DNA from 4 places in the Methylomonas sp. MS20 genome. Region 1 is predicted to be linked to each of the others. Evidence: riboswitches for the same ligand, from Rfam matches in the RefSeq annotation. Region 1 holds a riboswitch; each other region holds the start of a gene.

Region 1 (8,061 bases):
CCGAGCGGATCAATTTTACCAACGCCAAGCCGTCCAAGGTGCCGATCGGATGATTGGCGACGATCAGCAGCCGCCCCTCGGCAGGGATGTTGTTGTAGGATTCGTTACCGACTTGGTAGCTGAACTTAAAATAATTCAGCAATTTATCGAGAAACGCGAAGCCACGCAGATGTTGGTTTTTGCGAATGACGTCGTTGAAGTCGTCTTCATGTATCAGTTTTTTCAATGCCTTCAGCAGCAGTTTGTTGTCCTTGCCGAGTTTCAGGTCGGGGTAAGTCTCGTGCAAAATGCGTTCGGCATCGATCATGGGCGAATATCCTGGTCAAAACGGTAGTTGCCGGGATTCTAATGACAGAATATGTCAGAAATATGTCAACGCTTGGCGCGGCGGAAGCGCGCCGATTTGGATAGACTTGCTACTCGAGCGCGTTTTTCGCGCGCTCGAGTAGCGTGATCGCTTAGGTTTAATTTATTGAATGGCGCATTGCGTTCTGGTGCAGAGCAGGGCCTGGCGGCGGGCGTCCAGCAGGTTGATCACGCCGTTCCGGTCCAGATCGGCTGGGTCTTCGCTACCGCGCGCCGGTCGGTTACGTAACGCGAGCAGGGCGTTCAGATCTTGCTTGTCCACATCCTTGTCGGCGTCCAGGTCACCGGGTACGACCATGTTCTCGCAGCTGTCGGGCAGATGGTTGGCGTTGGTGTCGCCGGTTAGACGCAACTTGATGTCGCTGACATCGGAGACGCCGTTATCGTTACAGTCCGGATACACATTTAAATAATAGACGTCCTGTTCGCCGTTATAGGTCGCCGAATACGCCACGTGAGCACCCAATGCGTCCGAAACCAAGTGAGTGTAATCACCCAGTTTTTGCGCTCCCAGCGGATAGGCGATGTGGGTGTTGAACACCGGCGTCACCGGCCGATTCTTGCTCCAGGTCAGGCCGCCGTCCCAGGAGTAGGAATAATACAAGCGCGACAGCGCCGGCCGCAGATTGTCGCGGGTGTCGTACCAGACCGCGTCTATCCGGCCGTTCGGCGCCACGCCTTGCATTGCGAACCACTGGTAGGCGTCCTTGTGCGGTGTGTCGTCGTTGATTTTCACCGGCGCGGACCAAGTCAGACCACCGTCACTACTGCGAATGAATTTGACATCCTGGTTATCGGCGCCGGCCGGATCGACCGAAGACATCAAATAAATATTGCCGCGTAATGGCCCGTCGGACTGATCGACATTCACTTGGAGATCTCCCGGCGGACCGTATTGATTGGGATTGTTCTGAAACTGGAACATGACCGGCGAGCCGCCCATATCGACGGGTTGAGTCGTGAAACTCGGCAACGCGTCGGGATCGCGGGCGTTCAGCGAGGTCGCCAACAGATACTTGCCGAATATCAATTTGGCGCCGACCAATTCGCCATCCTCGCTACGGCCGCTGACATAGGTTTGACCCGCGGGGCCCACCGCGATCGTGCCGAACGCCGGACTCTCCGGAATCGCGACCGGCGCCTCGAAGCTAACGCCCCCATTGCTGGAACGCGTAAAACGGCGGTCGTCCAGACCCTCGCGCCAGACCAGATAGACGTGGCCGTCGCTGGAGGTGCCGCTACGATCGATGCCGATCCGGCCCTTATCGGCGCCTTCGCCGTAAGCGTGGACCGGTACGCCCCAACTGATGCCGCCGTCCGTGGACTTAAGGACCTGAACGTCTTGAGCGTAGCTGCCGGTTGCATCGTAGTGGAGGTTTTGATAGTAGAAATCGCCGGCCGAATCAACGTCCACCATGATATTGGTGCGCTGTTCGCCCGGCGTGACAACGCCGGGGAAATGCCAGGATAGCCCACCGTCGTCGCTGTAAGCCCAACCACCTTGGCGGTTACCGGACGCTACCGTCGCAAACTGCTTCCAGCCGGCGACCAATCGTTTGGGGTTATTGGGGTCTTGGGCGATGGTCGGCTCGTGCGCGGCGTCGCCGGTAACATTGCGGCCGACTGCATCGACGTTCATTTGCACACTAACGAACTGTTGGTAAGTCACGGCGTTTGCATTTGCCAGCGGCGCTTGCGCGCCCAGCAGCAGCATGCACGCGGCCGTGATCGGATCGAGACGGCCGCCGGTCATCGTTTGACTCCACGCCGGCGGATGCCGGTCAAGCCAATCAATCCCGTGCCGAACAACCAAACCGCCGCCGGCACCGGCACGGCGGCCACTTGACCGCAACCGGCGAAACTGCCGACACCCAAACAAAAGTCACCGACATCGGCTTGGCGGGCACCGCCTAAAAAATCGGCATTCTCCGGGCTCATCAACAAGTCGCCGCTCAATTGCCAGTTATTGGCGTCGGCGATTATCAGACTCAAATTCGCCAAATCGAACAACACCATGCTAAAGCTGATGTTGTTTTGCAGGTACCAGCCGCCCGGTGTGCCGGCCTGTCCCAAGTCGTCCCAAGCGGCTTGCCGGTTGGCGACGCTGTAACGCAAGCTGAAGTCGCCAGTCACCAGCGAACCGTTGTAGTTGCCGCGAAACAATTCCACGCCGGTCATGCCCAGACTACCGGTTCCGGTCAGAGTTTCGCTATCGATGGCGAAATTGGGCGTCGTCGCTTTTACGTAGCGATTTTGGGCCTGACCACTCGGATTGACGGCGCTGACCGGCGTGATGTCGTGAACCAGATTCACCGCCGGAATTTCGGTTCTGCTGGTATTGCCGAGATAGAAGTAGGAATCGCTGAACTGGGTGTAGTCGGATTGCGTCGTGTCGAAGTAAGCGACCAGAAACTCACCGGGCGCGCTGGAGCTGCCGCCCACCAGCACCGCCAAGGCCTCTCGGTCGTATTGGGTCGTAAACGTGCCGCCCAAATCGGCGTGCAGCGCGGTTGCGTTGGCCAGGGCCGGCATGCCGGCGCTCAACGCGGCTATCGCCGCCGCGCTATACCAGCGCGCTACTGACTGCTCGATGCGCTTAAACATGGCTAGCCTCCGAACCGAATATGGTCATTCGGCGGCCCTTGCCACCCAGAACCGCCAAGCCAGTGCCGAACAGCCAAATGGCACCGGGCAGCGGAACCGCGCTGACTTGACCGCATCCGGCAAAGCTGCCCGCGCCTAAGCAAAAGTCGCCGACATCGGCCAGCGCGCTGCCCCTCAGCATGCTGGCATTTTCCGGCGACATCGCCAGATCGCCGCTAAATTGCCAGTTATCGGCATCGATCCAGCTAATACTTAGGTTGCTGAAGTCGTAAACCGCCATCGTGAAATAAATATTGTTGTCCAGATACCAACCGCTGCCACCATGGTTTTGGCGAGCGGCATCGAAACGTACCGCGAAATCACCGTTGACCAAGCCGGCGCCGTTGGGTGGGTAGTTTGGCGCGAAGAAGCCTTGGACGCCCGCCAAACCGACTTGACCGGCGGTGCCGCCGGCCAGGTTTTCGGTATCGATGTGAAAGTCCGCCGACGTGGCTTGTTGAAAGCGTTGCGCGGCTTGACCGGCAATATCGCCGCCGATCGCGGTAATCGTGAAGGATTGGTTCAGCGCCGGAATTTCGGCGGTAGCGACTTGGCCGACCAGGGCGCCGCCACTATTGGCGGGATCGGTCGGGTCGGCCGCCACCGCGTCCCAATATGTGCTGAGGTAATAGCCACCGGCGTAAGGTGCCAGCGCGACAGCGTCCAGATTCATTGTAAACGTGCCGGAGTTCGGCGCGTTTAGAACCAAGGCCATCGCATTCGGCGACAGCGCCAACGCGGCAACCAAGGGTAGCCCGAGGCGGATTCGGTAAAAAGGCAAAATAGGCATCGCGATTCCTGTAAAAAACGTTGAGCAAGCGCCGCGCCGGCACAATCTGTCGCGGCGCTCTGATCGAACCAGCAAAAAGGTTGGCTTAATCCGCAAGGTTCTTACGGCGCGTCGCACCGACCAAGCCAATCAGACCACTACCGAACAACCAGACGGCGGTTGGCACGGGTACCGCCGCCGGAAGGTTCATCGAAAGGCTGCCGACGACTGCGTCGGTGGCGGAAATCCCCAGGAACGATCCCCAGGTCAGGCCGAATGGGCTGGGATACTTATTGCTGCCGCTTCCAAAAATCAGGTCGCCACTCAAGGTCAGTTCGCCGCCGGCGTTCACGGTTTCGCTGGTATTGGTCAGTTGCAAAAACGTGGTGCCCGAGAAAAATTGGTCGTAAGTCACCAGATTCCACACGCCGCCGATTTTTTGCAGACGAAAATCGTAAGGTGTCAATGAGCCGCTACTGGTGCCGGGTACCGACATGCGCATGCCGCCGCTGAGACCGATTTGGCCGCTGGCGGTGTTACCGACCTCCATCGTGGTCGCTTGCAGCGTGCGGTTGACGGCGGCGTAACTGGTCGTGGTGAAATTGGTGTTGATCGGTAGCGTCATGTCGATGGCCGATGCAACGCCGCCGACGGTATCGGCGGTAATGGCGATCTGGTTGTAGCTGGCATCAAAGAAGCTATCGATCCGCCAACCACCGGTGACGGCGGCTAACGCCGCGTTGTCGATTGAAATGCCGACGCTGCCGGTAACGAGCGCGGCTTCAGCGCTGGCAGGCGCGAGAAATCCGCCCAACATCGCGATGGAAAGAGCACCGGCGGTGGCTAGTTGCAATCGGTAACTGTGTTTTTGTGTCATGGCATGTCCTTAAAGGGTCGAAATAATGAAAATGTCTGGCCGCAAGGCGCACGTTTCCCGTAACGCCGGACCGAGTTTTCGGTCCGGCGCTGGAAGCGAACATGGCAGTACGGGCAACCCGGCGGTCTTTTGGTCCAAAGATCCGTGGTTTTCCGGCTCCGTCTCGCGGCGGATGTGGCGTTTTTGCCGCCGGTCCCGGCGGCTTCACTCTAGTTCCTTAAGTGATCCGTCCTTTAGCTCCGTGTGTTCAGGCGACCTAATAGCGGTACGCGATGTTGAAATACAGTTCGGTATCCGCGCCGGGTGCGACCCGGCCGTCGAAATAATCGAAAGGTCGATAATAATGTTCGCCGCTAAGGTTTTTGACGGTGGCCGCCAATTTCCATGCCGACGTTTCGTACCCCAGACTGGCGTCCACACAGTGGTAGCCGGAGGTCTTGAAGCGGTTGTCCTTGGATAAATAGGCGCCCGCGCTTAAATTCACGCCAACCCCGATTCGCCAACCGGGTAGCAAGGACGCCGGCAGTTGGTAATTCAACCACAGCCGCCCGGCCTGGTCGGGCACCTGAGGCAAACGGTTACCGGCCGGAACGCCGGCTTTATCGTCCTGGTAGCGCGCCAACGTGTACGCATAATTGCCAAGCAAATCCAGCCCTTCCGATAACCGCCAATTCAAGTCCGCTTCCGTGCCCTCGGCGCTTTGACCGCCGGAGGCGGTCGAGCGTAGCAAGGCGTCGCTCCCATCCGGCACCGCCACCCGTTCGCGGTCGATTCGGTACACGGCAAGTTGGCCGCGCCAAGTACCGTCGATATCGAATTTCAAACCGGTCTCAACGTGGCGCGCCAATTCCGGCAACGGCGTATCGGCAAACTCGACGAAGGGCTGGCCGCGCATACCTTCGCTGTAACCGGCAAACCAGGTCCAGGCTGAACCGATGTCGACGGCGACGCCCAACCGGGGCAACCATTTCTCGGCGTCGGTGCTGGTCGAGCGGCCGCTCGCGGTGTTTCGAAAATCGATGGACACCTTCCCTCTACGCAAGCCGGCCAGCAAATGTAGCCGATTGTAAAAACTGCCCTGCCATTGCAGATAGCCGCCGTAGGTCAGATTACCGATAAACTGGTTTGGCTGCGCCGGTTCGGGGACGGCATACCTTAACCCGAAGTTGGGTTGGGCAAGATCCACCAAACCGGTATTCGCCAAATCGGCGCCGACGAAGCCAATATCGTCGAGTTCGCCGCGGTCGGCACCGATGACCAAGGTGTGCTCGCTGTTTTCCGAGGCGAACTTTCCGGTCAGATAGCCGAGCACGCTGAACTCGCGTTGGCGTTGATACAGCTCGGCGTTAACCAGCCCCCATGCCGACGCTCCCAATGCGCTCAGCGGCCGATCGGCTATAAAGCCATCGTCGCCGAATAGCGTTTGCACCCGCTGATCGAAACTGGCTCGAGACACCCGGCTTTTCAGCGTGATCGTCCAGTGCTTATCCCAACGATGCTCGAACTCGCCCCAAATCGCTTGGCTGTCCGAACGGCTTTGGGGCGCATCGGCCGGGCCGATAAAGCTGTCCGGTGGGAGCCGAAACCGGCCGGCTAAGGTGCCGGTGGCCGGCAAGCCTTGATACTCGGTTTGCCGCCAATGCGACAATTTCCCGCGCAAGGTAAGCTTGTTACGATGGTTGTCGGTGAAGGTCAGGGCCGGATTCAAGTTGTAACGCTGGGTCTCGACCGCATCGACGCGGTTGCCGGCATCGGTAAATTCACCGGTCATCCGCAGCCAAACCCGGCTATGCAAAGGCTGATTGATATCGAAATTCGGTTGAAAGTAGTCGTGAGATCCCGTTCGGAAGCCGAATTCGCCGAAAGCCTCGGGCCGAGCTTGCTTGGAAATCAAATTCACGACACCGCCGACCGGGGCGCCCGAGCCGCCGGCGTAGAGCAGGGCGTTGCTGCCCTTGAGCACTTCCAGGCTGGCAACGTTAATCGTGCTTTCCCGGTCGCCGGGATTGTAATACTGGGTAAAGCCGTCCAGCAGTTGCTCGGAGGGAAAGCCGCGAATGAGCGTCCCTTCCAGGACCGGCGAATACAAGGGATTGCGCGCCACCACGCCGCTGACGTTGCTTAAGGCCTCGCTGACCGTGACGGCTTGCTGGTCGTCCAGCAGGTCGCGGGTAACGCCGGCGACTGTTTGCGGAATCCGTCGCACCGGCGTGTCGGTCAATGTGGCGCTCTGCATTCGGTCGAGGGTATACGAGGCGACATCGTCGGCCGGTTCGGCAATCGGTTTGCCGATGACCGTGACTGGCGGCAACGCAACCGGAGCCCGTCGCGGGTTGGTGGGGCGCTCCCCGGTCTCGAGCGTGATCGTACGGGCGTCCAGAAAGCGGAATGTCAACCGGCTGTTTTGCAATAGGGTGCGTAGCCCTTGTTCCACGCTCATGCGTCCCTTCAGTGCGGGAGCGCTCAGGCCGCGCAAGTCGTCAACCGGAAATACCAATTCAAGGTTCGACTTGGCGGCGAACTCGATCAGCGCGTCGTTCAACGACTGAGCGGGTATGTTGTAGTCGAATCCGACCGGCTCGGCCAAAACCGGTATCCAAACCATCGCGCCGCTCAGTGAAGTGACCACGCACAGCAAAGCGACTTTGTCGACGCCTGTGGCCGGCGTGGCGACTTGGTCTGAGTGGTAGCTGCGGCTGGGTGCGGGTCGGTGTTTCAAACGTCTTCCTGTTTTGAAAATGACTGTCTTCAATAAGGAAGTCGTTCGAGCGAGAAAATCGACTACGAAAAAAACAAAAAAATATCCGAGAGCAACACAAGCGCCAAGATGAACAGGATTTCGCCGACTCACTATTCGAAACATTGCAGTCATGGCTTAAGTGCAAGCGGGAACGTAATCGTGGTGATCGGGCGTGGGGCGCGCCCAGCGGCAAGCGGGAGAGTAAGCGGATTAATGATGTAAAACCGTCCAAAACGGTCCTAGCCGAGACGATTTTAAATTCAAGGCCAAGGTTAGCGTTTTCAGCGCGCTATCCGGATCGTCCAAGGCAAACACGCCGCTGACGCGTTGCCTGGCCAATTCGGTATCGCTAAGAAAAATCCTGCCGTAACGATAACGTTCCAATTCGGCAACCAATTCCGCTAAGGGCTTGTCGTTGATGATTAGGCGACGCTGCCGCCACGCGCCGGATTGATCCAGCCGCACAGGGGCGGGTGCCGCCAAGGGCCGGCCTTCTCGCAGTTCGACGGCCTGACCGGCCGCGACTTCGAGTTTGGTCTCGCGGCCGGCGCTGACCGCGACGGCGTGTTCCTTGACTTCGATTCGGGTCAAGCCGGCGTCGGTTTTATAGACGTCGAATATCGTTCCCAGGGCGCGCACGGTCACATCGGCGGCCGCTACTTCGAA
Region 2 (8,061 bases), 780 kb from region 1:
TTGTCTGAACAAAAACAGCGGCGCCAAGCCGCCCATATCGATCTCGCGTACTTCGAACGTCGGCTTTTGGTTCGCATCGCCGGCATTCGTCGATTTGACGAAAATATGCTTGTGCAGGTTGCGATCCATGTTTTCTTCGTCGAAGTACGGGTATTCCAAACGCCCGGCCATATATAAGGTACCGTCGCCACCAACCCGCATCGTGCCGAAGGTCGGATTCTCCGGCAGTTCGATCGGCGCTTCGAAACTGGCGGCGCGGTCCAGCGAACGGCTAAAACATTTGCCGTCTAGGCAGTCGCGCCAGTTCAGATAGACGTGCCCGTCTCCGGGGCCGCCGCTACGATCGACCGCTAGCTGTGCCTTATCGCCGCCTTCGCCATGAGCGTGGACCGGCGCCTCCCAACCGCGGCCACCGTCCAGCGATTTAATCACCTGAATGTCTTGAACAAAGGTGTAGGTCGGATCGAAATGCAGACTTTGGAAATAAAAATGGCCGAACGCGTCGACATCCAAGGTCGGATTGCTGCGTCCCTCGCCCGGGGTGATAGCGCCGCTAAAATGCCAACTCGCCCCGCCATCGGCCGAGTAGGCCCAACCGGCTTGACGAAACGACGACGCCACCGAGTCGAATTGCCGCCAAGCCGCGACAAGGTTGGTGGGATCGAGTGGATTGATCGCCAGCGCGGGCTCGTTAGCCGCGTCGCCGACAATATTATTGCCGTCCGAATCGACGTTGATTTGTATGCTGGCGTAGGCACCGAATCGGTGTGGCGCGTTCGCCGCGACCGCATTCGAGCCGGCCGCCGCGATCCACGCCGCGCTACTTAACCACGCCATCGCGGAAACGCGCGTCATAGTTGGCGCCTCCGCATGCCAATGCGCGCCAAACCGCCCAAACCTGAAACAAATAGCCAAATCGAGGCCGGAACCGGTACCACCGAAGTATGCAAACTGAAATTTCCGACGATAGCATCGCGGGTGCCGAACAAATGGTCATAGCCTTCGCCCAAACCCAGTTCGCCGCTCAAATCCAGCGAACCGTCGTGAATATCCAGCACGACATTGAACAAATTATAGGATTGGGAGCGAAACGACACATGATTGTACAAGGACCATGCGGAACGGCCGGATGCGCCATCCATATTGGCGGCGTCGTATTCCAGCGCGTAGTCGCCGGATAAAATGCGATTGAATTCTGATCCTGTATCGACCCGGAACCGAAACACGCCGGATAAACCAATCACGCCGGTAACGGTCGAGGCAAAATTGGCCGGATCGAATTCGATCGTGGTCGGTTTTGCGTGGCGCCCGGTCAGATTGGCGACATGCGTGCCGTTCACTGAAAACGTCAGGTTCTTAGCCGGAATTTCGGCGACGCCCGGCACGATATGATCTTCGAGAATTTGCGTGGCGGTGCGGCTATTCGCGGCCGGGGCGTCGAAAAATTCCTCCAAGTACATCGAAGGTGCGGCGGTCGCGTCAATCGCGATTGCGTCGGCGAGCGCGTCTCGATCGAGATTCACCACCATGGTACCGCCGGAAACCGTGGCGGCGGAAACAGGCGGCGATAACGAGGCCAGCAGTGCCGCGGCAACGAGCGCGCGCGACCCTATCATTTGAATATGCATAAATTTGCCAGAGGAAGTCATTTCCGTTGAGAGCCGATGCGCAAAATACCCGCACGACTTAGTCGTCCGGATATTGCGCCCGGTCAAGGTTGCCGGTTACGCGGCGAGCGGTGCCGACTTGCGACGCCGCGACGCCAGCACGCCGAACAGACCGCTACCGAACAACCACGCGGCGGCCGGCAATGGAACGGCGGCGGGAACCGGCGAAATCAGACTGAAGGTGCCGGCCATGCCGGCGGAATTGGAACCGTCGCCACCGAATAAAAAGGCCGATGTGTTGGGCGACCACCAGAGCTCACCGGTAAAGGCCAGGCTATCGCCGTCGGTGGTAATACTGATATTACGGGTGTCGAAGGTATTGGAAGCAAAACTGACGTTGTTGGTTAAGGTCCAACCGGTGTTGGTGCCGTTGTTTCGCGCGGCGATATAAGAGAATTTGTAGTCGCCGGACAGCAGCGTGCCGGTAAAGCTACCGCGCGTCATATACACGCCATCCAAACCGACCTGACCGCTCGCGGTCAAGCTGGAGGCGTTCAGCAGATGGTCTTGATCGGACGCCCAAGTCAACGTCGTCGCTTGATTACTGCGCCCGCTGCCGCCGATATAACCGGTCGGTATCCCGGTGCCCGCCAAACTGCTTGGATTCACGTCGTAACTTAATATGTTCGGCGCCGGATAGGTATTCGTCGGAGTCGCGACCATATCGTTCGCGGTCAAGGTGTCGGCCACCGCCTTATCGAAAAAATTGGCGACGTAGTAGGAGGTAATCGAACCTTCTCCCAAGTTCAAGCCGGCCAATAAGTCGTTTGGGTCGTTGAATGCGATATTGAACACACCGCCGTTCAAGGTACCGGCGTTGGCTAGATTGGTCGCCGCAAGCGCCGCCGCGGCAAACCAGGTTTTTCCTAAGGTCATTTTTTTTGATCCATGAAATTGCATATTTAATTCCTATAGGCTTGAAAGATAGATTTTCGGTAGCCGATTCGAACGCTTCGAACCGACGCTTACTCTCGTTCGAGAGGCAACCCGGCTGTCTTGAACCAAGACCCAAGGCTTTCCGGCTCCGTCTTGCGGCGGATGTGGCAAATTTACCGTCGATACCGCACCTTAAACTCGGCTCGACTCTCGCGGCCTCTCCTGATCCGCTCTTGCCGGCACGCTGTCCAGATGCTGATTCCGAAAGTAATTTCCGGTGCGGCGAACAGACTCAAGCAGTTAGTGTGCCAGCCATACCTCGCTAAAACCGGGAAACGGTGACCGGCTGTCGGTGGCGCTATTGGAGTCCAGAACCGAGTCATCACTGCTAAAACCGGGGTACACAGAGAATCTGAACATCGTCGACTGCGGTCGACGGGGCGCATGAAAAGCAAACGGACAAAGCCATTCGCCTATTTTTGCTGAGTGATTTCACTCAATTAATCTCAACTATAGATAAGCTAAGTTATTGAAACAAAATTAAAATTAATATTCCTACCGCAAATGCCCAATGCACTTCGCGGCGTATAACATAATTTATTAAATTTAAGATTAATTGATGCCTAAAACCGGACTGACGCCGGAAAACATCGTTTCAGCGGGACCGGCGAAACGAAGGTGCCGCAAAGAGTGGGAAAGTTATTTGCCGTAAATCAAGGCTTGCGGCTGGCGTTCCAGCCCCTCGGCCAAGTCTTTGAGCGAACGCGAGGCGTTGCGCACTTCCAGCAAGGCCTGGTTCAACGGCGCATCGGCGTCGGCCAGCGTCTCGACCGCATTCAGCGCGTGCCGCGATTCCTGCAGAACCTGGGTCGCGGCGGCCAGGCTTTGTTCGGCGGCGCGCAACACCGGCAGCAATTCCCGGTTGAAATCCCGCAGCGTGGCGCGGGTGTCGGTTAGCGCGCCGTTGGCGTTGCTCAGCAAGGGTTCCGTTTGCCGGTTCAGCGTCGCCATCAACTTTTGGGTTTCCTGTAAGGACTTCGCCAAGGCGGTCATCGATTGCTTGGTGTTATCCGACTGCAACAGATTGCGGATTTCGGTCAAGGTATCGGACAGATTTTTCAGGGTTTCCTCGACCGGCAATTGCTTGGCCCGGTTGATGATTTCGTCGGCGGTGTTGCGGATTTCGTCGACCGTAGTCGGCACGCTGGGCAGTTCCGGCAAATTTTTATAATCCAGTTTGACCAGATTGATCGGCTTGTCGCTGTAGAAATTCAAATCGACATACAGCAAGCCGGTCAGCAAGCTCTGGGTTTCCAATCGCGCCTTCAAGCCGGCTTCTATCATGCGTTGCGCCGCTTCCTGTTGCTGTTTCTTGGTGTGGCCGTGGCTTTCCTCGCCCGAGGTGTTGCGCAGCAAGGCTGGGTCGATTTCAATGACCACCGGTTTGTAGATTCGGTCGGTGTCGGTTTCCATCACCAACGAAATCTCGCTAACGTTGCCGATCTGCACGCCCTGCAGCTTAACCGGCGCGCCGACGTTCAAGCCGTTCAAGGCCGAGTCGAAGAAGATCACGAAGCGATTTTTGTCCTTAAAATAATCGCCGCCGCCGAAAATCATCACGCCCATCGTCAACAAAGTCAGCGCACCGGTCAAAAACAAACCGATCGCCAATGGATTGGCTTGCTTGCTCACAGGCTACTCCGAGTGCGGCCACCGGCTTGCCGGGATACCGAGGCGTCACCGCGCGTCAGGAAACGCACGATATTAGGGTCTTTGGATTCCGCCAACAATTGTTTGGGTGGGCCGCCGGCAATCATCGTATGGGTTTCGGCATCGAGAAACACCGAATTGTTGCCGATCAGGAAAATACTGTCCAGATCGTGGGTGACCACGACTACGGTGGCCGACAAGGCCTGGCTCAAACTGAGGATCAGGTCGTCGAGCAATTTGGCGGTGATCGGGTCCAGGCCGGCCGACGGCTCGTCGAAAAACAAGATTTCCGGGTCCAGCGCCATCGCCCGCGCCAAACCGGCGCGTTTTTGCATGCCCCCGCTCAACTCGGACGGATAATAATCCTCGAAACCGGCCAAACCCACCAACGCCAGTTTGTACGACACGATGTCGCGGACCTTCCGGGCCGGCAGACTGGTTGCCTCGGTAATCGGCAGCGCCACGTTTTCGGCCAGCGTCATCGAGCTGAGCAAGGCACCGCTTTGAAACAACACGCCGGTGCGCTGCAGAATGCGCTGGCGACCGGCCGGATCGGCGGCCCACAAGGCTTGATCGCCGTAGAATACGTCGCCGGCGGCCGGCGCCTTCAGGCCTATCATGTGCCGCAATAGCGTGGTCTTGCCGCAGCCGTTGCCGCCCATCACGACAAACACGTCGCCGCGATTGATCGTGAAATTCAGATCGTGCTGAATCACGAAATCGCCGTAGGTCATCGTCAAATCCTTGATCGTGATGCAGGCATCGGCCATCGCTAAATTCCCAGGCGATTACAGATTATCGTCATCACCGAGTCGGCGACCACGATGAATACGATCGCGGTCACCACCGCCGAGGTTCCGGCATCGCCGACCGCCGACGCGCTTCGGCCGCATTGCATGCCGCGCATGCAGCCGGACAAGGCAATCAAAATTCCGAACACCGAACATTTGACGAAACCGATGATAAAGTCCTTCATCTTGACCGCGCTGGCGGTGCGGTCAAGATATTCGGTCAAAGACACGTCGAAAAAATTCACGGTGACCAAGCCGCCGCCGACGATACCCATCAAATCGGCATACAAGCAGAGCAAAGGCATGATGATAATCAAGGCCAGCATTCTGGGTAGTACCAGAAAAGCCATCGGGTCCAGATTCATCGTTTTCAATGCGTCGATTTCGCTATTGACGTGCATCGTGCCGATCTGCGCCGCATAGGCGGCGCCGGTGCGGCCGGACATGATAATCGCGGTCATCAGCCCGCCCATTTCGCGGGTCATGCCCAGACTGACCAGATTGGCAATGTAGATTTGCGCGCCGAACAGCGACAACTGCACCGCGCCGACGAAGGCCAGAATCAAACCGACCAACAGACTGATCAACGTGACGATGGGCAGGGCCGACGGGCCGCATTCCTGGATATACAACCACAAATCCTGACGGCGGAAATGCGCCTGACCACGCACGGCGGCCAAGGTGCTAAGCGTCATGTCGCCGACGAAGATCAGCATCTCCTTGGCATGCCGGACCGCGGCGGCGGTTTCGGCGCTCAGCGCCTCGCTCCAGCGCATTTTCCGGGTAACGCGTTGGGCGTCCAGGCGTTCCGGCACCGCGTAAACCAGCGCCAACAAACCTTGCAACGGTGCCGGCAGCGTAGCTTTATCGACCGCCAACCGTTTTCCGGTCGCGCAGTCGATAATTTTGATCAACTCGGTCACCAGCAGGCTGTCCCAGCGGCCCAGCTCGGCCGTCGCGAAACACAATCGCTGGCCGGCTTCTAACGCCTTGACCCGCGCCAAGATCGGCTCGATGTCGGCCGAATCGGACTGCAACAGCCAATCGCCGACGAAGGCGACTTCCAAGCCCGCCGACGTTACGTTCGCGGCGATCGAGGGCGGCCGTGAACCAGCGGCGTTGACCGGCGGAATAGCGGGTGCGGTTGTCACCGAGACGAGGGATGCCTTAACCGATTAAAACGGGATATCGTCGTCGAAATCGTCGTAAGACGCCGGCGCCGATTGCGGACCGGACGACGAAGACGGCGCTGAAGGACGCTGATCGTAACTGCTCGGCGGCGGCGTATTGTTATCGGAATAATTAGCGGTTCCGCCGCTGCGGCTGCCGAGCATGTTCATCGATTCGGCGACGATTTCGGTGGTGTAACGATCCTGGCCGTCCTGCCCCTGCCATTTCTGGGTACGAATCCGGCCCTCGACATAAACCTGGCTGCCTTTTTTCAAATACTCGCCGGCGGTTTTTGCCAGGCCGGAGAAGAACACGACCCGATGCCATTCGGTCTCTTCCTTGCGGTCGCCGGAATTGCGATCCTTCCAGCGGCGGGTGGTGGCTAATCGTATCGTGGTAATGGCATCGCCGCTCGGCATATAACGCACCTCCGGGTCGGCCCCGAGATTTCCGATCAGCATGACTTTATTCAGCATGGTTTTCTCCGTAAAAAAACTAAGCAGCGGCTCAACGCCATTGCTGTAAAAATTGGTTCAAATCGTCCTTGTTCAGGCGCTGGCTATCGACTTTCAGATAGGCGGCTTGTTCCTCGAAATGCAGGCGAACTTCCTCGACGCCGGCGATAGTCAGCAGTTGTTTGGAAAATTCACCACTCTGCTCTGGCGACACGTTTTTCAGTGGCAGCAGCAGATTCGCCCAATAACGCGGCGGCGCCATAAACCAGGCGATCAATATCCAACTGGCGGCGATAGCGGCCGAAAACAAAAACACCGAGGCCGGGCCGAATTCGCCGTACAACCAGCCGCCGGCCGCGCCGCCTAAAAAGGCGCCGATGAACTGGGCGCTGGAATAAATCCCCATCGCGGTGCCCTTCAAATCGCCGGGCGCGGTTTTGGAAATCAGCGACGGCAACGTAGCTTCCAGTAAGTTGAATCCGCAGAAAAAGATCCACAAACAAGCAATCAAGCCAATCAACTCGCCGTGCAGCAGCACGAAGCCCAGATTCGCCACCAATAACGTCGAAATAGCCGCCAGAAACACGCCCTTCATTTTGCGTTTTTTCTCGGCGATGATGACAAACGGAATGATGCCGGCCATCGACGTGACCAACACCGGCAAATACACCAGCCAATGTTTGCCGCCTTCCAGGCCGGCATCGCGCATTAGCAAGGGCACGACCACGAAACTGGCCATCAAAATCAAATGCAACGCAAAGATGCCGTAATTCAGGCGCAGCAAATCCGGGTTGGTAATCACCGAACTCAGCTCGGACGGAATGTATTCGGCGTCGCGGTGAGTGGTGATTTTTTCCGGGTTGGGAACGACGAACAGCACCACTAGAATCGCCAGCGCCGCCAACAGCGCGATCATCCAAAAGATGCCGGCGATGCCCCAATGGTCGGCAATGATCGGCCCGGCCGTGATCGCCACGCCGAACGAAATACCGATGCTGGCGCCTATCGTCGCCATCGCCTTGGTGCGGTGCACCTCTTGAGTCAAATCGGCCAGCAAGGCCATCACCGCCGCCGACACCGCGCCGCAGCCCTGCAAGGCCCGGCCGATCAAGACGCCGTAAATATCGGTCGCCAGCGCGGCCACCACGCTGCCGGCCACGAACAGCAACAATCCGACGACAATGATGGTCTTGCGGCTGAAACGATCGGACAATAGTCCGAACGGGATTTGCAGGATCGCCTGGCTCAAGCCGTAAATGCCCATCGTCAAACCGACCAATTTCGGAGTCGAACCGGGCATTTGCTCGGTGAACAACGACAGCACCGGCAGCAGCATGAACAAACCCAGCATCCTCAGCGCGTAGATACTGGCCAGCGAGACGGTCGCCCGTT
Region 3 (8,061 bases), 1.0 Mb from region 1:
CAAATTTTCAGGAACCAAGTGAGTCGGCTGTGTCAGCAGGATACGCAAGGAGTGCGTTAAATGCCCTAATAGATGCGGTATTTAACACAGTTTAGATTTGCTCGGGTGTTGTCGGGCCGGAATTCTCTAGCGGTGTTGTTGGCTTGCTATTTGCTTTAGTTTTAGGACTGGGTTGCTTACGTCCTTACTTGCAAGAATCGTTGAAATTTATCAATCCTTCAGTGGAGAACACATGAAAAATAAAATTTTTTACAAATCGAATGCCAAATCGGCATCTAAATTGGGTCTGGGCATTGCGCTGGCGCTGGCTGGCGTGGCTCAGCAAGCTCAAGCGCATGTCGAGTATTACGATCTCAATCAGGGGGCGCAGATTGGCGATCTGACGGCGGCCGGTAAGGTGCTTTCAACCGCGCAATACGGTGGCACGCCGGCGGCGGTATTGGCGTTGGGCGGTGCTGGGCTTACCCCGGCGCAGCGTTCCGCTAATGGTATTGGCTCCGCGCTTAGCGGCCAAAGCGACCGTCCCCTGAACGACCCTTCTCAATGGAATGCGGCTAATCAGGCCTATACCGGGGTTGGCAGCTTTACCAACGTCAATTACTCATCCGCTGCTAGTTCGGCGACGGTAGATGTGGACGATGTGACGTCTTATGGTTGGTACAACGGTACGACGGCGCTGCTCGGCGATAGTCACAAAGTCGACTTTTTTAACTTCCGCCTGGATCAGGAATCGAAGGTGACGATTTCCTGGACTGTCGATGATGGTACCGGTAACTACATCGATTCGGCCTTTACCTTATATAACGGTGTACTGAACTACCAAGCGCACGACGATGCCAATGAGAAGTTGAATCCGAAGACCGGTTTGGCAAATAGCACCAAGGTTCAGGACGCTCTCGACTCGGCGAATGCGCCGGTCGATGCTCAGGGTATCGCTTCTTCATTTCGCGATACCAGTTTCGCGACGATGGGGGCTACCAACTATGTCGGTCAATTCAATGCCTTGGCGAACTGGGGGCAAGCTAATGTCTCGGGCGACTGGGGTAATATCGAGTTTCGACAAGCCGTGAACGACAATAACCCGGCTGGCGGTGCCGGTACTTCCGCCAGCGAGACTATAGAGACTCTGACCTTAATTCTGGGTGCCGGCAATTACACAATTGGGGCTTCCGGCGCGGTGAATCCAGGCGATTTTAGTCTGTCAAATCTGCATGGTCATTTGGAGTTCTCGGCTGTTGCTACCGCAGCCGCCGTGCCGGTGCCGGGTGCTGTTTGGTTGTTCGGCACTGTCTTGGCTGGATTCGTGGGTTTGAATCGCCGCAAAGTATTATTTGCCTAAATTTCCGACTCGGAAAGCTCGATATGTAACCGATGAATAAAAGACACAAGGATGTGTTATCGGTTGTGAACGGCCCGAAAGGGCCGTTTTTTTTGCCTATGAAAGCTGTTCTTGAGCGGGAGCTTGTCGAGGAAGGAAAGTTGTGCGATTTGCCGATATTATTATTGTAAATAACATAGTTTAATTATTTTACCTGTGTCTTCCCCAGGCTCTATGCGGGAAAAATGCATGGCATACGACTTGCATCCGTACAGGCTAGCTTAGCCGACGAAGTATAGAAAAGATTTTTGGATTGGCTATTGTGTTGTCGGACGATTGATGAAAGTTGGTTTTCATCGGCACGGACGTTGGATCTTTTTACTTGGGGGATTTATGTTGAATATGAATAGGTTTAATTGGGCGGCGCTAGCTGTCGTGTCGCTGTGCGGTTTGTCCGGACAGGCGCAGGCGCATGTCGATTACGCGGATTTAAGCGATCCGATTTCGTCGCCGGGTGGCATCAATGGTGGAACGTTTACCAATTTCGGTTGGCATAACGGTACCGAGGCGGTGTTGGGCGATAGTCATTCGTTGGCCGGCGGGACATTTTTTAAATTTCATCTGGACCAATCTTCGTTAGTGACCATCACTTTTAGCGATATCAGTGGAACAGATGCGTTGAATCCGGCATTCAGTTTGTATTCGGGGCTTTTCGCGGCTGAAGCGCACGACGATACGACGGTAGACCCGTTGAACCCTAAAGTATTGGTTTCCACACCAACGCCGCATGTCGTCAAGTTGGCTTCGCCGGTGGATAACGGTGTGTTGTCGCCGTTTCGCGATACCGAGCACGTCGAATATCGCGGCCAGTTCGATGCGCTGGATTCCTGGAGCATGGCCAATAACAGCGGCGAATGGGCGGTGATTCAATATCTGACTCACGTGGGTCCTGCGGGAGGCAATTCGGTGTCGCTGGTGAATTATCTGTTGGGCGCCGGCGATTATACGATCGCGGCCGGCGGCGGAACGGTTTATGACGCTGCAACCGCGCTGGAGGGTTTGGACGGCCAGATTTCCTTAAGCGTGACGGCGGTGCCTTTGCCGGCGGCAGTATGGTTGTTCGCTCCGGTCTTGGCGGGTTTGACGGCAACGGCAAGGAAACGCAATAGCGCCAAAGGTTGACTTTCGTTTTGGGAAATGAGGAGAAAACAGGACGTTTTGCCAGGGATGGTTCGCCACATTCGCCGCGAGGCGAAGCCGGAAAGCCACGGGTCCTCTTAGGGGGAAGGGACGGCCGGGTTGCAATCGATGTAAGGGACGGATTTGGGGTTCACTGCGAATTCAAGGTCTGTCAGAGGGATAATAATTATTACGGTAAAAATAACTATGAAAAAAATGACTTTAAAAGCTTCGGTTTTAACGTTAGTTGGCGGTATGGCATTAATGTCCGGTCAAGCGATGGCGCACGTGGGTTACGGTTCCGCTTTGTACTGGGGCGCGGGCACTTACGATCCGTTGACAGGTAACACCCAAGGCGCGACAAGTACCTATGGCGCTGCGGCAAACTTTACACCCACCGTATCCAGCAACGGCGGTTATCTGGCCGGTTTGAACCCGGATTCCTTGGGTAATACTCACGACATCCGCTTCCGTTATTTCATTCTGGAAAAAGACGCGAATGTTAGCTTCACCATTACCGGTACAACCAATGCCAATGGTGCAAGCACCTTGAACCCAGGCTTCTCGTTGTACAACGGCGTGGTTCCAGCTTCCTCGCACGACGGCGTGGGCGATGTCGCTTCAACCGCGGCTGATCCCGATACCGCCGCCTATTTGGCGGGAGCGCCTGATTTTGCTTCTTGGTCGCCGTTCGCGGGTGTCAATGACATTCGCGGTGGCGCGGCGGCCGGCACAGCCGCTAACCCTACCGGTTTGTGGGGCGTGTTCGATACCAACGGCAGTATTACCACAGGCAACAATGGCACTGCCGGCGCGACCGATACCCATGGACCAAACTATTTGGGTAATTTAGATACTGCTAAGATCGCAACGATTACCTATACCGGCAAATCGGGTGCGGACGCCGTGGCGGGTTCCAGCTTCACCAACTCATCAGGCGGAACTACTGGCGTTTTAGCGGCCGACGGTACGGTGGATAACAGCGTGTCTTGGAATGGCTTTTTGCACGCCGGCGTCTATACCCTGGCAATCGGCGGCGCCAATGTCGCGGAGTACACCCAGTTGTTCAACGACATCGTCAACGGCGGCGCCACCGCCGGTAGCCAGTACGCGGCAGCCTACACAGCCGACCGTTTGGCCCGCGGTTTGACTATCAGCAACTTCAGCGTAACCACCGTTCCCGTTCCTGGTGCGGTTTGGTTGTTCGGTAGCGCATTGATGGGTTTCCTGGGCATGAAACGCCGCGCGCGTAGCACTTAATTCAAGGAAGGTTATCAGATTGATTCGATAACGTATTGGCGGGATGCCAACCATTCGCGAGCGCTCGCCCCAGGAATTGGGGCAAGCGCTCGTTTTTGTTTTGATGCCATCGGGCCGGTTTGTGACGCTTAAGGATGCCGCTTTAAATGACATTCGATGGCCGAGGCGTTTTTCTTTAGTCGCCGGCATACTGTCGATTCGATGCCGGCAACGGACGATTTGGTTTTTCGCGCTTATAATGCCCGGCCCGATTACCGATCGAGTACTTGTTAGGAAGTTCGCGGCGATCAATAGGTTTTTACTTCTTACTCAAAGTTTGGTCAGTCATGTCTGAAAACGGTTTAACAGATTCTAAAGCGCGGAGCGGCGCATTGAGCACCGCCGCGTTGTTTGCCCTGGTGACGCTTAGCGGCGGCGCCGTGATGATCTTAGAACTGCTGGGGACGCGGATTATCGCGCCGTTTTATGGGGTCAGTTTATACGTTTGGACCGCGCTGATTTCGGTAACGATGATTGCGTTGGCGATCGGTTACTACCTGGGCGGTTATTTGTCGGATCGTTATCCGGCCTTGCGGCTGGCGCATATTTTGGCGCTGGCGTCGGTGACAACGGCGCTGATTCCGTTTCTCGGCGGTCCGGTAATGACGTGGACCAATCCACTGGGAATACGCGGCGGCGCGTTTGTCAGTGCGTTGTTATTGTTTACGCTGCCGCTGACTTCGTTGGCGATGGTTGGTCCCTATGTGATCAAAATGGCCACCCGCGACTTGCGGGGTGTGGGTAGGGCAGTCGGTTCGGTGTATGCGGTTAGCACCGTCGGCAGCGTGATCGGCACACTGTTGCTGGCTTTCTATTTGTTGCCGGAATTCGGTACCCGCGCGATCGTGTTCAGCTTGAGTCTGGCGTTATTAGTGGTGGTGATCGGTTTACTGGTTTTCGACAGGCCGGCGCCGTCAACGGGTGGGGCGACGTTTTCGGTGGTATTGGTGGCCGCTCTGACTTGTACGTTGGCGGCGAACGGCTATGCGAAGACCGTCAAATCGGTCGGCGGCTTTAAGGTGTTGCACGAACAGGAAAGCATCTACGGCTGGGTTAGAGTCGTCGACGACGAGCGCAAGGGCTTTCGCTTGCTGTTGTCCGATTCTTCGGTGCTGAGTGCGGTCGAAAAAGCCCAAGGTCGCAGTTTGCTGGGGTATCAGGTGATATTGGGTTTGGTGCCGCCGTTGTTCAGACCCGAGGCCAATCAAGCCTTGCTGATCGGTTTGGGCGGCGGCCATGTTGCTCGCGATTTAAAGGCTAAGGGACTGGCGACGGACACGATAGAAATCGATCCGGTAGTCGCGGATGCCGCGAAGCAGTATTTCAATTTTCAGCCGACCGGCGAATTTTTGGTGGGCGATGCGCGTTACGAAGTCAAAAAGCTCAATAAGCGCTACGACTTCATCATCCACGACTGTTTTACCGGCGGTTCAGAGCCGACACATATGCTGACGGTCGAGATGTTGAGCGGCTTGAGAGCGATGTTGAACGAGCAGGGTATTCTGGCGCTGAACTACGTCGGCTTCACGCAAGGCGAAGGCGCGAACGCGGTGACCTCGGTTTATAAAACGTTGGCCAGTCTGTTCCCGAATATTCGCGTTTTCACCACCGAAAAAGGCGAATTCACCGATTTTATTTTTCTGGCTTCGCGGGGTGGCATCGAATTCGATCGCAATAAGCCGGAACTCGCTCGGCCGATTCAATGGTTGTCGGAGCACGAATATGCGATGACCGATGCCAACGGTATTCTGATTACCGACGATTATAATCCGATGGAAAGCATGCAGGTCAGGAAGGCCGAGAGCTACCGGAAAATTTTCATGGAACGAATCGCACCCGAATTATTGTTGCTTTAATACCGAATAACCGTTTGATCTCGCCGAATCGTCCGCAGGAATGACGCTTCGATAGCATAAAGTAAGCTTGGCCGTGGTGACTATGAATCGATTTTTGACTGGTAAAGTTTGGTTTCGCTTAATCTGGCTCGCTCTGTTTTTGATGGTGGGGCCCGTGAAGAACTGTTGGGCCGTTCTGTCCGCCAGTGCGGGTTCGAATCAGACCGTGCTCTACAACGCGACCGTCACGCTGAGCGGCAGCGCATGGGATGTGACCAAGGCCGTTAAGCGCTGGCAATGGCGGCAGATTAGCGGCAAGAAAGTCAAGTTGCGTAACGCCAATCGCGCGTCCGCTACTTTCGTTAGTCCGTCGGTTGCCGGGACGCTGAAATTCATGTTGACCGTCACCGACAAAGCCAAGCCCAAGGCGTACGCGGTCGTCAGCGTCACGGTCGTGCCGAGTGCGCCGGGTTTGACCCTGGTTTCGCAAAATTTTAACGCCAATCAGGCGATAGCCGCCGGTCAGACCCAGGTGTTGACTTGGAGCGTGCGCAACGACAGCGGCTACACCTTGTGCGCGAGGGAAGGCGGCATCAGTTCTTGTAAAATTGCGTTGGTCGCTGCGAACGGCACCGGTGGTCTGACGTATACAACGATTCAGCCGGAGAGTACCGATGATTGGGCGAACGGCGTTACCAAGGACTTTTCGGTGAGCGCGATAGCCCCGGCGACGATACCGGCCGGTAGCTATCAACAGGCTTGGACCTTCAGTTACGACAGCGGCCAGAGTTTACCGATCGCCGGCAACGACAGCGGATTGTCGGCGCAACTTTCGGTGGCGCCCATCGTCAGCGTTTCGTTGCTGAACGCGTATTACGGTAGCGACGCGTCAGACACTTACCATGCCGGCGATTCGATCACTCAAGGCACGTCTAAGGTGCTGAATTGGGTTGTGAAAAATAATAGCAACACCTCGCTCGACAGCGTCGTGCTCGCGGCGGGTACGGCGACCGGTAACTTGCAGGTCGCGGCAATCTCGCCCGCGTCGGTCGCCAGTTGGGCGAGCGGCGAAAGCAAGACCTTTTCGGTCACGGTGACCGCGCCCGCCGACGATTTAGGTGGAAGTCATGCGTTAAACTGGAATTTGAGTTACGGTGGCGGTACAGCGTTGACGTTGGATAATAGCCAGCAAATCGGTTTCAGCTTGCAAACGCCAAATCCGAATATTCATTTGGTGTTGGTGCGGCGCTATTTTGAAAACAATGCCGCCGTGGTCGACGGTAGCCAGATCGCTCAGGGGGGCGGCCGTACCGTGAAATGGGATATCCGCAACGACAGCAGCGTGGTATTGAACAATGTTAGCTTGTCGCCCGGTTCGGCGACCGGCAATTTGACGATAGGCGCCATTTCGCCCGCGGTGGCCAATACTTGGGGGATAGGCGAAACCAAAACCTTCTCGGTTGCCGTTTCCGCCGGTGCCGGCGTGTTGTCGGGCCGTCACGGCAAGGTATGGAGTTTGGCCCTCGATGGCAATCCGCTAAATTTGGACGGCAATCAGACTGTGAGTTTTAGTCTGACGACCGCGCCGTTGTCTTGCGAGGTCAGCGCTAGCCCAAGCCTGGTTGGTTTGACCAAATTGAATACGAACGGCGTGGCGGCGATTGCCAGTAGCGCCAGTTGGTCTTGCGTCAAGGATAACAGCAGCGGCCTGATTTGGGAGGTAAAAAGCGATGATGGTGGATTACGCGACAAGGATAACGTGTACACCTGGAGCGAAGCTCAGGCCTATGTGCAATCGGTGAACGCCCAAGGTTTGTGCGGTGCTTTCGATTGGCGCTTGCCGACCGCCGAGGAATTGCTCAGCCTAGTCGGCGCCCGAACCGACGATGCATCGGCGCGGGTCACGCGCCTGATCGACTACGATTTTTATCCGAATAGCCAAACGGCGGATTATTGGTCCAATTCCGATTCGTCCGACGGCAACGCGTGGGGGGTGTCGTTCGAGGACGGCGGTTATGTCTTGAACGCCAAAACGTCCGCACATTACGTTCGCTTGGTTCGCGACGCAAATTAAACGTTAACTTTCGCTAAGGCTTGTTGGGCATTGTTGTAATTTATGAATAAGAGCTATTGTTCGTCCGTGTTGATTTTTGTGTTGGGCATCGCGCTGTCGCTAAACGCGGTTGGCGCAGAAGTAGGGCAAGCGCTACCGTCCTGCGCGGCGAGCTTTGCCGGCAAGGAACCGTTGGATTTTTCCGCCTACCGCGGCAAAGTGGTGTTGGTCGATTTTTGGGCGACTTGGTGCGGACCCTGCTTGAAGTCGATGCCGTTTTTCGATCGCTTGTTCAGTCAATCTCAGCAACGAGGGTTGCAAATTGTGGCGATCAATGTCGATGAAGACACCGAACAAGCGCGGCAATTTATCGAGCA
Region 4 (8,061 bases), 1.6 Mb from region 1:
TTCAACACCGCGTGCTCCAGTTCGCGCTGCGAAGCGATCCCAACGGTTTTCAGGAACTTACGGACTTCCAAATTCAAGGTATCTTCGTTCATCGTCATCCCCCGGGCACGTTATAAAAAGTCGAAGCGACGAATCGACGCGCGGAACTCGCGGCGCCATCGCCTCGGCTAGCAGATTATCACGGATCGGTGCATTCTCGGCTTAGCGATAGGCGAAGAGGCCGAGCCATCGGCCGGATCATGAACATTGAAAAGGATTCCGCCGAAATTCGCCGACTCGTCGGGCCGTGATCCCGATATCGCGAGTCAATAGATCAATGACCTTGGCAGCGGTGGTAAGTCGCTACGCTGCCAAACGGCTACGATTCGAAGGATTGGAGCGTTTTAGCAGGCCGGTCATCATCGTGTGACGTCTTTTATCTACTCGCCGGTACAGAACAAGTAGCCGTGTCAGTAGGATAAAACCGATGATTTGCACAAACATGAAAGCATGCCAGTTCCGATTTCTCGAGAGCAGGGAACGGCGATTCGAACAAGCCGTCACCGAGCGGCAGGTCGGTGACGTCAATCGGAAGTGAAGGGGAACGGTTAAAGCGATCGTATCCAAGACGTGTGTATCGAATCCCGCGAGCTTACTTCGCGCATTGCGGTCGCGTACACAACAGGGCCAGTTTGCGCGAGTCGAGCACATTGATCGTGCCGTTATGATCCAAATCCCTGGGGTCGCCGGCACCGCTCGCCGGTTTGTTTCGAGCGGCCAGCACGACATTGAGGTCGAGTAAATCGACATCGCGGTCGCCGTCTTGATCGCCGGTCACGGTCATGTTTTCGCAAGCGTCGGGCAGATGATTTTGGTTGGTATCGCCGCTTTGGCGTTGCTCGATGTCCAAGACGTCGGATTTGCCGTTGTTATTGCAATCCGGAAATACGTTCAAATAGTACACATCCTGCTCGCCGTTGTAGGTCGCGGTGTAGGACACGTGAGCGCCGTATTTGTCGGAAACCAGATGGCTATAGTCGCCGATTTTATCGACGCCCAACGGATAACCGGTTTGGGTGTTGAAGGTCGCGGTGACCGCTCGATTCGGACTCCAAGTCGCCCCGCCGTCCCATGAGTAGGAATAAAACAACTGGGATGTGCCGGCTTGGAGTTTTTCTCGGGTGTCGTACCAAACCGCATCGATCCGCGAGTTGTCGGCAACGCCCAACATCGGAAACCATTGAAAGGCGTTCCGGTCCGCCGTATCCGTGTTGATGCGTAGCGGCGCCGACCAGGTCAGCCCGCCGTCGCTGCTGCGGATAAAGTTGACGTCCAGATTGTCCGTGCCCGGCGGATCGACCGGAGCCAGCAGATAAATGTTGTTGCGCAACGCACCTGCCGAATGATCGACGGCGACTTGAATATCGCCGATCGGACCAAGCGGGTTGGGATTGTTGGGAATCATGAAGGTGATCGGCGAACCGCCCATATCGATGGCTTGGGTCGTGAAACTTGGTATTGCGTTGGGATCGCGAGCGTTCAACGAGGTGGCGAACAAATAACCGTCGTAGACCAGCTTGGTACCCACCAAGCTGCCGCTTTCCTTACGACCGGCCAGATACACTTCGCCGTTGGCACCTACGCCGATGGTACCGAACGACGGGTTTTCCGGCACGCTGACCGGCGCTTCGTAGCTCAGGCCGCCGTCAACCGAGCGGGTAAAACGCTTGTCGTCCAAACCTTCCCGCCAGTGTAAATAAATATGGCCGTCGCTGGCGGTTCCGCTCCGGTCTATGCCGATTCGGCCTTTATCCGCGCCTTCGCCGTGTGCGTAGACCGGCGCTTGCCAGCTGACGCCGCCATCCAGCGACTTGAAGACCTGCACGTCCGCCGCGAAGTTGCCGGTGCTGTCGTAATGCAGACTCTGGTAGTAGAAATTGCCCGCCGAATCGACATCCACCATGATGTTGGTCCGTTGTTCGCCCGGCGTCACCACGCCTTGAAAATGCCAGTGCTTACCGCCGTCGTCGCTATAAGTCCAACCGCCTTCCCGGCTGCCCGAAGCGATACTGGCAAATTGCTTCCAGCCCGCGACCAACCGGTCTGGGTTATTCGGATCGAGAGCGATCGTCGGCTCGTGAGCCGCGTCGCCGGCGATATTGTCGCCGGCCGGGTCCACATTCATTTGAATGCTCGAATACGGTCCGTACGGAAACAGCGATTGCGCAGCGGCGCTTTCCGGCATCGCGCCGCAGACCGCTAACACGCTCAAGCCCAAGCAATGGGCGAAAATCCCTCGCGGCAACGGCACGACGCGACCTAGGCGAACGTCCATCACGCCCTCCTGAATCGGCGATAGCCGTTGATACCGATACCGGCAATCCCCGAAGCGAAGAACCAAACCGCCGAAGGCAATGGAACGGCGGCCACTTGGCCGCAACCGCTATAGGCACCCACGCCTAAACAAAAATCCCCCAAATCGGCCAAGACGGTATTTTTCAAAAAGAACGCGTTTTCGGGGGACAGTAATAAATCGCCGCTGAGCATCCAATCGCCGGCACTGCTGTACTGCAACCGCAAATTAGCCAATTCGTAAGCCACCGCGCTAAACGAAACGTTATTCTGCAAATACCAGCCGCCCGGCGTGCCCGAAACGCCAAAGGCATCCCACATGGTCTGCCGCGCCTCCGGGTCGTATTTCAGCGAGTAATCGCCGTTCAGCAAGGTGCCGGAAAAGCTTCCTCGAAACATCTCGACGCCGGTCATGCCCATCGTGCCGGTACCCGCCAAGGTGTCCGAATCGATTGAGAAGTCCGGCGTCGTGGCTTGGACGTTGCGGCCGGAAAGCTGACCGCTGGGGTTGCTGGCACTGACGGGGGTGATGTCGTGTACCAAGTTCACGGCTGAAATTTCGACACGCGTCGGATTATTGAAGTAAAACGACGAATCGGTGCGAACCGTGTAGTCGGACTCGATGGTGTCGAAATATTGCGCCAGAAAGTATCCCGGCTGGGTCAACGAGCCGAAGTTGGAGAGCGCTAAAGCATCGCGGTCCAGATTCATCGTGAAGGTGCCTCCGGAATTCGCGTTTAACAACGCGGCATCGGCCTGCGTAACGAATCCGCCGGCGACCAGCGCGAAAACCGTCGAAACCACGGTCAAGTATTTTGATGTTTCAAGGCGATGGCATGTCATCGAAACCTCCTGTTAACTGATATCCCGATCAAGCGGATCTGTTGCGAAAACCGCTCACGCCCATGCCGATTAAGCCGGTCATAAACATCCAGACGGCGGCCGGCAGCGGGACCACGGAGGTTTGAAAGCTGAAGGTACCGATGCGCGCATTAGCATTGCGGGCCGGACCGGCCCCAAGATGATCGAATCCCCAACCGTAACCCAACTCGCCGCTCAAAGACAGCACGTTTCCGTTGATCTCGGAAACCACGTTAAACAACTCGAAAGCCACCGCTTTAAAGCCGAGGGTGTTGTAAATGACCCAATCCGAACTTTCCGGCGTTTTTAGCGCTTCCGCGGGATTATAGGTCAGCGTCATGTCGCCCATTAATACCCGGTTAGTGGGGGGCGTGACATCCACTCGATAGCGCAGGCCGCCGGCCAGGCCGATAGAGCCCGACGCGGTGCCGGTAATGTCGTTAGGGTCGAACGTGAAGGTAGTGGCGCTATTGTGCCGACCCGACGGGTTGTCAGCCACATGCGCGCCATTGACGGTAAATTTCAATCCGGTGGCCGGAATTTCGTTCGCCGCGTAATCGGTCAGATCGACGGGCGTATTGTAATCGCGCAACTCTTCAAAGGTTTTTGAGGCCAGCGAAGCGTCGTAGTATTCCTCGACGTATATGGATGGCGCAGCGGTCCTATCCAAATCGATACCGTTCTCGAAAGCGTCTCGATCGATATTGATAATCAGCGAACCTCCGGATACGGTAGCGCCATGCGCGGATGTCGCGGCAAGGGTTAACGACAGCACGATCAGGTATAGAAATTTCATGCGTATTCCTTGAAAAAAATTGGGTTTCTAATAAGTCGCTTACCGGCCAAGTTCAGGCTCTACCCCCGTCCGTTAACGGAAAGCAAAGCGCCCCGCAGCCTTTTGCGACGGAAGGTTGAGCGGTCTGGTAGGCTTAGGCGGATAAGCCCGATTTACCTCTGGAAGCGCCTAACAGGCCAACCAATCCGCTCCCGAACAACCACACGCCGGCCGGCAGCGGCACTGCGGCGGGCGCCAGATTGAAGGTACCCACTTTGACCGATGTGCTGCCGTTAAACAGCAAATTCCAGGAGTAACCCAAAGTGGAAAGATACAAATCGCCGCTTAGCGATAATTCGCCGTTACCGTTTACCGACTCGGTGGCATTCACCAAGCGGAACAAGGCTGGATCTTGCGCGGGGCTACTAAAACCGGCGCTGTAGGTAAAGATATTCCACGTCCCACCGGCTTTTTTCAGGTAAAAATCACCGGGGTTCAGGTAGGAGCCGCCACCGGCGGGTTCCATCCGAAATGCACCGCTCAAGCCGATTTGGCCTGCCGCCGTGTTGCTGGCATCCATCGTCGTGGCCTCCTGCTTTCTCGCGCCGTAGCTGATGGTGGTGCCATTGGCGTTCACCGGCAACGAAACGCTGAAGGTCTCGGTCTGACTGAGAGCAACACCGCCGGTCGTGTCCAGATCGATCGGCGTTGCGTTATAAGTCTCGTCCCAAAAATTGGCGATATACCAACCTTCGGAACCGCCAACGGCCGAGGTAAATGCTGAATTGTCGATGGTCATATTCGCGACGCCGCTAACGAGGGCCGCGTTGGCATCGCCTGCCGTTAACAGACCGCCGCCGAATACGCTGATTGCCAGAACGCCGGCATAGGCCGCTTTCAAACTGTGTTTGTTTAATAGGTTCATTGTTTTCCTTACAAAACGATCTAAGATTGATTTAATGGGCAAAATCCAGGCCCCGATACGGATGGAAGCGCGTCACATCCCATTGCAGAGCCCAAAGTTCGAAGGCAACCCGGCCGTCTTATTCCAAGACCCGTGGCTTTCCGGCTCCGCCTCGCGGCGGATGTGGCGAAATTGCCGCTTCCGTGCGGCATCGCCCGAATCCTTGAGCGAGGTTTTCCTAGATTTCCGGCGGCTTTTCCGAACGGCGCAAGATGCCGTCATTGGGCAGCCGCCAAGGCTCGAAACCCAACGATACTGGCTTAGAGAGGGCGTCGCGAAACGCAAACCCGCCGACATAAACCTATCGTCATTTCCCGAGTTGCTGATCTAACAGCAAAGACCAGGCCAATTAAAAAGTCATTGTTTTACAACGACTAACATTTTTACCGACGGCCAAACAAACCCAAACCACGTGATTTGCCTCAGCAACTGCGTGAAATCACCTATTCAAACGATTTGCCGGTATTTGTAACAATTGAAACCTAAGCCGCGTCGAATCAACGGGCGGAATGCGCCAGCTCCCGGTGAGTCGCACGGACCTCCATGGATTGACCGATCCTCAATCTTCCACCCATTTAAACCGCAGCGCGGCGGTCGTTAGAAACAACAGCGTCATCGCGGCCAGGCTCATCAACGCCGGTGCTATCTCGGCCAAACCGGCGCCGTCGATCATGACCGCGCGAGCCGCTTGCAGCATGTGGGTTAGCGGGAAAATCAGCGTCAGGTTCTGCAACAGCGCCGGTGCGCCTTCCAGCGAAAACCAAACCCCGGACAGCAGTATCATCGGCAAGGTCAGCAGGTTCAGGATGCCCAAGGCCAACTCCTCGCTACCGGTCCGGCTCGCCATCAACAAACCTAGACTGATCAAAGTTACCGAACCGAGTACCGCTATCAGCGCCAACAAGGCATAAGCCCCCTGCACTAAAAAGTCGAACAAGACGTTCATCGCGACAAATTGCAGCACGACCGCCAGCATCAACAGCCCCAGCCGGCTGACGACTTGCGCCGACAGGAACTCAAAAGCGTTGACCGGCGAGGCTTTCAAGCGTTTAAGCACGCCGCTTTTGCGATACCTGACGATCGTAAATCCGACTCCGAACAAACTGCCGTGCATGATGTTGATGGCTAAAATGCCGGGCAAAACCCAATCGAGGTAGCGTACCCGCCGCCCGGAAACCACTTGCTTTTTCCAGGTGGCGGCTGGATCGCCGGCCAGCAGGACTTTTTCCAGCAGATAGCCCTGCCCGGAACTGTCGTTTATCCAATACCCGTTTTCCGCCCCCCCTTGCACCACCATATCCAGTTGATGATGCTGGAGTTTGGCTAACGCCTTATCCAGTTCCGGGTAGTCGATGAATTGCAGATATTGGGTGGTCTTAAACGCGGTAATCTGCGAATTAGCCTCGCCGGTCACGCCCACTTTAAACAGCGCGCTGTCCTGATCGTCGAATATCGCCGCTATGCCGACGATCAAAATCACCGGAAACACGAAATTCCAGATCCAGGTGGCTTTGTCGCGGATCAATTCGATATTGCGGGCTTTTAGCAATGCCAAAAAATGCTTCATCTCAATTTCTCAAGGAGTGGCCGGTTAATTTAAGAAACAGGTTTTCCAGATTCGGCGTGGCGACCGTCAAGCCTTCCAGCGAGACATGCAAGCGCGTCAATTGGGCGATCGCCGCTTCCACATTGGCGGTGACGAACTCGACCGTTTCGGCGCCGGCAGTCACCGCGAACGGCAAGCCCGGAATGTCCGCCAGGCCGCTGGCACTCGGTAAACGGATCAGTACGCCGTCGAAATGCTCCTGCAATAGATTCTGTGGCGTGTCCTGGACGATAATCCTGCCTTGATCCATGATGGCGATTTCGTCGCAAAGCTGCTCCGCTTCCTCCATGTAATGCGTGGTCAGCACAATGGTCTTGCCGCGCGTTTTAATCTCCCGAATCAAGCTCCAGAAGTTGTGGCGCGATTGCGGGTCCAGACCGGTGGTCGGTTCGTCCAGAAATAAAATGTCGGGATCGTTGATCAAGGCGATGCCCAGCAACAAGCGTTGCCGCTGACCGCCGGACAATTTACGGGAATCGCGATTGATATAGTCTTGCAAGGCACAGGCTTCGATAATCTCTTCCAGCGGCAAACCGCGCGGATACAGCTTTTGAAACAGTTGCAGGGATTCCTTGACCGTCAGGGTGTCCGGCAAGGCCGTATGCTGAAACTGAATGCCGATATGTTGGCTATAACGCCGGTCGATAGGCTCGCCGCGAAACAAGATCTCGCCTTTGCTGGGCTTGAGTATGCCCTCCATCATTTCCAGCGTGGAGGTCTTGCCCGCGCCGTTCGGACCCAGCAAGCCGAAACACGTCCCGGCTTGCAATTCAAAGCTGACGCCAGCGACCGCCGTGACTTTTCCGTAATGCTTCTCCAGCCCCCTAACGCTCAGCAGGCTAGCGATCGCGCCAGACTCGGCAAGCGGCGGCGCGGCTAGCGTTGACGGCGAAGCCGCCGGCTCCGGACTCAGTTCGCGCAACCAAGCCGCGCAAAATGGCTGCTTGACCACCGTGAAGTGCTCGCCCTTGGCCTTGATGACGTTGACGGTTTGGTAATAATCGTCCCACTCGTTGGCCGCCAACCAACCTTTACTGCCGTCGGCAATCACCAGCGTCACCGAATACGGCAACTTGGCAGTGTAACGGTAATTAGCGGTAATCGACGCCTCGGTCACCTGCCAGATTTTCCGAAAATCCCCGGCATCCAGATTAGGAACGATATCCGCCAACAGCAACGCAAAGCAGTCTTTCCATTCCGAGTAGGGCTTGGTTTTTAAAACGTCGGCGATGGCGGCGCGATAAGGCTCGGGCGAAATGCCGGCGCTAGTCAGCATGAAGTTGCAAAAGGCCTTGACCGAGGCTTTGTCCACGCGGCTTTGCCTCAACAACAAACCGCTATCGATCAACACCACTTCGCCGATTTCGTAGGCCGAATCTTGCAACTGGCGCAGCATTTCGTAGACGACGGTGCCACCGTAACTGTGCGCGTATAAATTGATTCGCCCTTGCGGCCAGACGCGCCCGATCTGCTCGATATTGTGCGCCGCCATTTCCTCGACCGTGGCCGCCGGCTGATCGCCCG

The links. Region 1 has a riboswitch for cyclic di-GMP ahead of ACQE3D_RS11675 (hypothetical protein). Riboswitches for the same ligand answer to the same signal wherever they lie in the genome.
Region 2: linked by a shared signal. The riboswitch ahead of ACQE3D_RS08135 (PEP-CTERM sorting domain-containing protein) and the one ahead of ACQE3D_RS11675 (hypothetical protein) in region 1 are both predicted to bind cyclic di-GMP.
Region 3: linked by a shared signal. The riboswitch ahead of ACQE3D_RS16395 (hypothetical protein) and the one ahead of ACQE3D_RS11675 (hypothetical protein) in region 1 are both predicted to bind cyclic di-GMP.
Region 4: linked by a shared signal. The riboswitch ahead of ACQE3D_RS04735 (hypothetical protein) and the one ahead of ACQE3D_RS11675 (hypothetical protein) in region 1 are both predicted to bind cyclic di-GMP.

The regions. Positions count from the first base shown of each region.
Region 1 covers NZ_CP189962.1:2,653,081-2,661,141, forward strand. Annotated here, with positions in the region: gene ACQE3D_RS11655 (lysophospholipid acyltransferase family protein) at 1-307, opposite strand, end outside; gene ACQE3D_RS11660 (sialidase family protein) at 470-2,119, opposite strand; gene ACQE3D_RS11665 (VPLPA-CTERM sorting domain-containing protein) at 2,116-2,970, opposite strand; gene ACQE3D_RS11670 (hypothetical protein) at 2,963-3,799, opposite strand; gene ACQE3D_RS11675 (hypothetical protein) at 3,885-4,655, opposite strand; cyclic di-GMP riboswitch class I at 4,765-4,844, opposite strand; gene ACQE3D_RS11680 (TonB-dependent siderophore receptor) at 4,912-7,374, opposite strand; gene ACQE3D_RS11685 (FecR family protein) at 7,606-8,061, opposite strand, start outside.
Region 2 covers NZ_CP189962.1:1,875,733-1,883,793, reverse strand. Annotated here, with positions in the region: gene ACQE3D_RS08145 (hypothetical protein) at 1-855, opposite strand, end outside; gene ACQE3D_RS08140 (VPLPA-CTERM sorting domain-containing protein) at 852-1,616, opposite strand; gene ACQE3D_RS08135 (PEP-CTERM sorting domain-containing protein) at 1,725-2,543, opposite strand; cyclic di-GMP riboswitch class I at 2,646-2,722, opposite strand; gene ACQE3D_RS08130 (MlaD family protein) at 3,243-4,235, opposite strand; gene ACQE3D_RS08125 (ABC transporter ATP-binding protein) at 4,232-5,023, opposite strand; gene ACQE3D_RS08120 (MlaE family ABC transporter permease) at 5,026-6,195, opposite strand; gene ssb (single-stranded DNA-binding protein) at 6,220-6,690, opposite strand; gene ACQE3D_RS08110 (MFS transporter) at 6,722-8,061, opposite strand, start outside.
Region 3 covers NZ_CP189962.1:3,677,420-3,685,480, reverse strand. Annotated here, with positions in the region: gene ACQE3D_RS16405 (PEP-CTERM sorting domain-containing protein) at 233-1,339, shown strand; gene ACQE3D_RS16400 (VPLPA-CTERM sorting domain-containing protein) at 1,721-2,500, shown strand; cyclic di-GMP riboswitch class I at 2,543-2,625, shown strand; gene ACQE3D_RS16395 (hypothetical protein) at 2,705-3,757, shown strand; gene ACQE3D_RS16390 (fused MFS/spermidine synthase) at 4,129-5,652, shown strand; gene ACQE3D_RS16385 (DUF1566 domain-containing protein) at 5,807-7,705, shown strand; gene ACQE3D_RS16380 (TlpA family protein disulfide reductase) at 7,748-8,061, shown strand, end outside.
Region 4 covers NZ_CP189962.1:1,066,532-1,074,592, reverse strand. Annotated here, with positions in the region: gene ACQE3D_RS04755 (DUF6494 family protein) at 1-92, opposite strand, end outside; gene ACQE3D_RS04750 (sialidase family protein) at 632-2,314, opposite strand; gene ACQE3D_RS04745 (hypothetical protein) at 2,314-3,174, opposite strand; gene ACQE3D_RS04740 (VPLPA-CTERM sorting domain-containing protein) at 3,203-3,988, opposite strand; gene ACQE3D_RS04735 (hypothetical protein) at 4,122-4,892, opposite strand; cyclic di-GMP riboswitch class I at 4,993-5,069, opposite strand; gene ACQE3D_RS04730 (ABC transporter permease) at 5,491-6,498, opposite strand; gene ACQE3D_RS04725 (non-ribosomal peptide synthetase) at 6,500-8,061, opposite strand, start outside.